Regions from separate parts of the Halomonas sp. ABH4_019 genome, predicted to be linked through region 1. Evidence: riboswitches for the same ligand, from Rfam matches in the RefSeq annotation. Region 1 holds a riboswitch; the other holds the start of a gene.

The links. A riboswitch is a leader RNA that binds a small molecule or an ion and turns the genes downstream of it on or off. The one in region 1 is predicted to bind thiamine pyrophosphate.
Region 2: linked by a shared signal. The riboswitch ahead of ACXAFN_RS04380 (sodium:solute symporter family transporter) and the one ahead of thiC (phosphomethylpyrimidine synthase ThiC) in region 1 are both predicted to bind thiamine pyrophosphate.

Annotation. Positions count from the first base shown of each region.
Region 1 covers NZ_JBSWWC010000001.1:295,680-297,874, reverse strand. Annotated here, with positions in the region: gene thiC (phosphomethylpyrimidine synthase ThiC) at 1-1,164, opposite strand, end outside; TPP riboswitch at 1,242-1,361, opposite strand; gene tenA (thiaminase II) at 1,664-2,195, opposite strand, start outside.
Region 2 covers NZ_JBSWWC010000001.1:964,508-966,702, reverse strand. Annotated here, with positions in the region: gene ACXAFN_RS04390 (peroxidase-related enzyme) at 1-32, shown strand, start outside; gene ACXAFN_RS04385 (hypothetical protein) at 80-751, opposite strand; TPP riboswitch at 868-977, shown strand; gene ACXAFN_RS04380 (sodium:solute symporter family transporter) at 967-2,195, shown strand, end outside.

The DNA of each region.
Region 1 (2,195 bases):
CAGCGAGAAGGCCACATCGTAGCGCTTGCAGATCTCGCAGATCTCCTCGAAGTGCTCGTAGAGGAAGCTCTCGCGGTGGTGGTAGAGGCACCACTTGGCCATGATCGAGCCGCCGCGGGAGACGATGCCGGTGGTGCGCCTGGCGGTCAGCGGCACGTAGCGCAGCAGCACGCCGGCGTGGATGGTGAAGTAGTCCACTCCCTGCTCGGCCTGCTCGATCAGGGTGTCGCGGAACACCTCCCAGGTCAGGTCCTCGGCCACGCCGTTGACCTTCTCCAGGGCCTGGTAGATGGGCACGGTGCCGATCGGCACCGGAGCGTTGCGGATGATCCACTCGCGGGTCTCGTGGATGTTGGCCCCGGTGGACAGGTCCATGATGGTGTCCGAGCCCCAGCGGATGCCCCAGGTCATCTTGTCGACCTCGTCCTCGATGGAGGAGGTGACCGCGGAGTTGCCCAGGTTGCCGTTGATCTTCACCAGGAAGTTGCGGCCGATGATCATCGGCTCGGATTCCGGGTGGTTGATGTTGCAGGGGATGATGGCGCGGCCGGCGGCGACCTCGTCGCGCACGAACTCCGGGGTGATTTCCTCGGGCAGGCGGGCACCGAAGCTCTCGCCGGGGTGCTGGTGGCCGAGGATGCGCTCGACCTCTTCGCTGCCCAGGGCTTGCCTGCGTTGATTTTCCCGAATGGCGATAAATTCCATCTCCGGGGTGATGATGCCCTGGCGCGCATAGTGCAGCTGGGTGACGTTCCGGCCGTCCTTGGCGCGCCGCGGCGTGCGGGTCAGGTCGAAGCGCAGCGGGGCGAGCATCGGATCGTTGGCCCGCCGGCGGCCGTATTCGGAGGTCGGGCCGTCGAGGAACTCGGTGTCGTCGCGCGCCTCGATCCAGCCGCGGCGCAGTTCCGGCAGGCCACGGCGCAGGTCGATCTCGGCCTCGGGGTCGGTGTAGGGGCCGGAGGTGTCATAGACCAGCAGCGGCGGGTTCTGCTCATCCGGGCCCTCGCCCGAGGTGCGGGTCGGCGAGAGGCCGATCTCGCGGAAGGGCACGCGGATATCGGGGCGCGAGCCCTCGACATAGATCTTGCGCGAGCCCGGCAGGGCCTGGACGGCGGCGTCGTCGACGCGGGCGCTCTCGGCGAGGAAATGATCGGTCTTTGCCATCGGTCGGTCTCCCTTTGCTTGGGTGGTGTTATCAGGGAGGACAGCTGGGGAGGACATTGGCCGCAGGCTTCGAGCCCGGCGGCGTGTCGCTTGATCCCTACGCTGGTCCTAGCCAGTTCAGGTTCAACGGGACCCATGCTCCGGCGCGTCGCGCCGCATGATCTCAGCCGTCTTCAACGGCACCCCGTCAAGCGTGGTGGTGCCCGCCGCTAGGCGGGCCGTGTCATTGCCTTTCTCTCTCTACCTACTTTCTTTCTACCGTGCGCTAGTGCCCGAGTCGGCGCGGTGCTAGCCGAGCGCTGGGGACAAGGCGGAGCGAGGGTTTTTTGCCATGGGTGAGGCGATCCTCGCCGAACGGGCTGGCCATGGATGGCCAGCACTGGTCCTGCAAACGGAGCAGGATGCGAGAGTGCCGCAGGGCAAAAGTAGCGCCCAGGGATGGGTTCACAGCGCCTCGCGGAGGCTTGTCGCCGGAAAAGCTCGGCGATAGACGGAAATCTCAGTCCGCGCGATCCAGCCCCATCTGCCAGAAGTCGATCTCCAGCCGGGTGGCGTCGCGGAACAGCCGTGCCAGTTGGTCGAAGCGCGCCGGCGTCACCTCGGCAAGCCTGGCGTCCAGCCAGGCGACCTCGGCGCGCATGGCGGCCTGGAAGTCGTCGCTCTGGTACATGGCGATCCAGGGCTCATAGGGGTTGGCGTCGCCGCGCACCGTGAACGGCTGGGCATCGAGCCAGTTCGCGATCTCGCCGTAGCCGACCAGGCAAGGCGCGAGCGCCACGCGCAGGTCGAGCAGGTCGCCGCGGCTGCCGGCATCGAGCACGAAACGGGTGTAGGCCAGGGTGGCGCGGGCCTCGGGCAGCGCCGCCAGGTCGTCCTCGGTGATGCCCCAGTCGCGACAGAAACCGCGGTGCAGCTCCAGCTCCACGTCGAGGATGGTCTTCAGGCCGTCGAAGGCCTGATTCAATTCGGCCAGGTCGCGGCTCTTGTAGGCGGCCAGGGCGTAGGCACGGGCGAAGTGGATCAGGAACAGG
Region 2 (2,195 bases), 670 kb from region 1:
ACCTGATGGGCCGGGTGCCGCGGGAGGGGTGAGGGCCGCGGTAAAGGGGGGACGTCGCGTCAGCGCGGGTCGAGCGGCGCTAGACGCCGCACTCCTCCAGCAGCTGGGCCACCGGCTCCAACTGGCTCTCGTGCAGCAGCAGCACGCTCTCGCCGGGCTCCCCGTCGGCGGGCAGGGTCACGGCGAACTCGCCTTCCTCGAGATGGAACTCGTGGACCTGTCGGGTGCCGTCCGGCGTCTCGCAGCGGATCGCGCGGTAGGCGTCGTCCTCGCCGTAGGTCAGGCGGTGATAGACCTTGAAGAAGGTATAGAGCGACAGGCCCCAGGGGAAGGCCGGCCAGCGTGCGGGATTGTCGCGGGTCTCGGCGTCGACCTCGAGGTCGTTCGCCTGGGCGGCGGCGATCGCCGTGGCCAGCGGCTCGGCGAGTAGCGAGTCGGCATCCTCGGGCAGCGGCGCCAGGGCCTCGCTGGCCCGCCGATAGCGCTCGGCCACGGCCCGGTAGTCCGCCAGGTCGCCCAGGCGGTGGTCGCCGTGGCGCAGGTCCGCCGGGGCGCAGCCGCCGTTCTCCCAGCCGTGGATCACCCGCAGCGTCAGGCGCCCCTCGCGCATCGGCGTCGCCAGCAGGGCCTGCAGGGCCACGCGCAGGTGGAGCAGGCGTTCGCCGACATGATTGTCGAAGGCGCTGTAGGGATCGGCGAAGATCCGGTGCAGGCACCCTGGGGCATGTTCCTTGGCTTCGGTGAATGGCATGGCAGGCTTCCGGCGTGTGGGACGTTCGAATTCGGGCGTCGTTGTGTCATGCTGGTCGGGCGATACCGATATCGGCCGATACGGCCGTGGCTTGAGGGTCGCCCTCACAATTCATTCACTGTCGCCAGGGGAGTCCCGCCATGGGCGGGGCTGAGAGAGCGTTCGTCGCTGACCCTGGAACCTGATCCGGTTCATGCCGGCGGAGGAAGTGCGACATGCCTTACCTGACGTCAGCCGTGCTCGGCGCGGCGCTGCTGTGCTTTACCCTTCTGGGCCTCAGGGCCCGCCGGGCCGATGGCCCCCTCGACGACTACGTCACCGCCCGCAACTCCCAGGCGGCCCCGACCCTGGGGCTGTCCTTCCTGGCCTCGGGGATGGGCGCCTGGATCCTCTTCGCACCGCCGGAGATCGGCGCCTTCGTGGGGCCGTTGGGCCTGGCCGGCTATGCCATCGGCTCGGCGCTGCCGTTCATCGTGCTCGGCGCCTTCGGGCCGGCCATCCGCCGCCGGCTGCCCGAGGGCCGCAGCATCGGCGAATACGCCGAGACCTGTTTCGGCGCCGGCGTGCGGCGCTGGGTATCGCTGGTCTCGGTGCTTTACATGGGCTGCTTCCTGGCCGCCGAGCTGACCGCCATCGGCGCCATCACCGGCCTGCTGTCCGAGGTGCCGGCCGACCTGGTGGTGATCGGGGTGGCGGTGGCGACCCTGCTCTACACCGCGCTGGGTGGCCTGCGGGCGAGCCTGGCCACCGACCGCTGGCAGGCCTGGCTGCTGCTGGCGCTGCTGCTGGTGGTGGGCGGCGTGGCGCTCGCCCGTTTGCCTGCGCTGCCCGTCGACGCCGCGCTGCCGTCGATCCCCGCCGGTGACGCCCTCTCCGTGGCGCTGACGCTGGTGATCGCGGTGACCGCGGCCAACCTCTTTCACCAGGGCTACTGGCAGCGGGTGTGGGCGGCCCGGGACGAACGGGCCCTGGGTCGCGGCGCCTGGCTGGGCGGCGCGGCCACCGTGCTGGTGGTGGCGGTGGTCGGCGGCCTGGGCATGCTGGCCGCCATGGCCGGGGTGTCGCTCGGCGAACCGCCGATCCCCTTCTTCGCGCTGCTCGCCGAGGCGCCGGGCTGGCTGGCCCTGCCGGCCCTGGTGCTGGCGGTGACCCTGGTGGCCTCCAGCGTCGATACCCTGCAGAACGGCATCGCCTCGCTGGTGGTGGCCGGCAGCGGCCGGCGCGGCCTGTCGCTGGGCGCGGCTCGCTGGGTCACCGTGGCGCTGATGGTGCCGGTGGTGGCGATCGCCCTGCAGGGGCTCTCGGTGCTGCGGCTGTTCCTGATCGCCGATCTCTTGTGCGCCGCCATCGTGGTGCCGGTGCTGCTGGGGCTGTGGGCGCGGATGAGCGCCGCCGCGGCCCTGGCCGGCGGGGTGGCCGGCCTGGCCGGCGCCGTGCTGCCGGG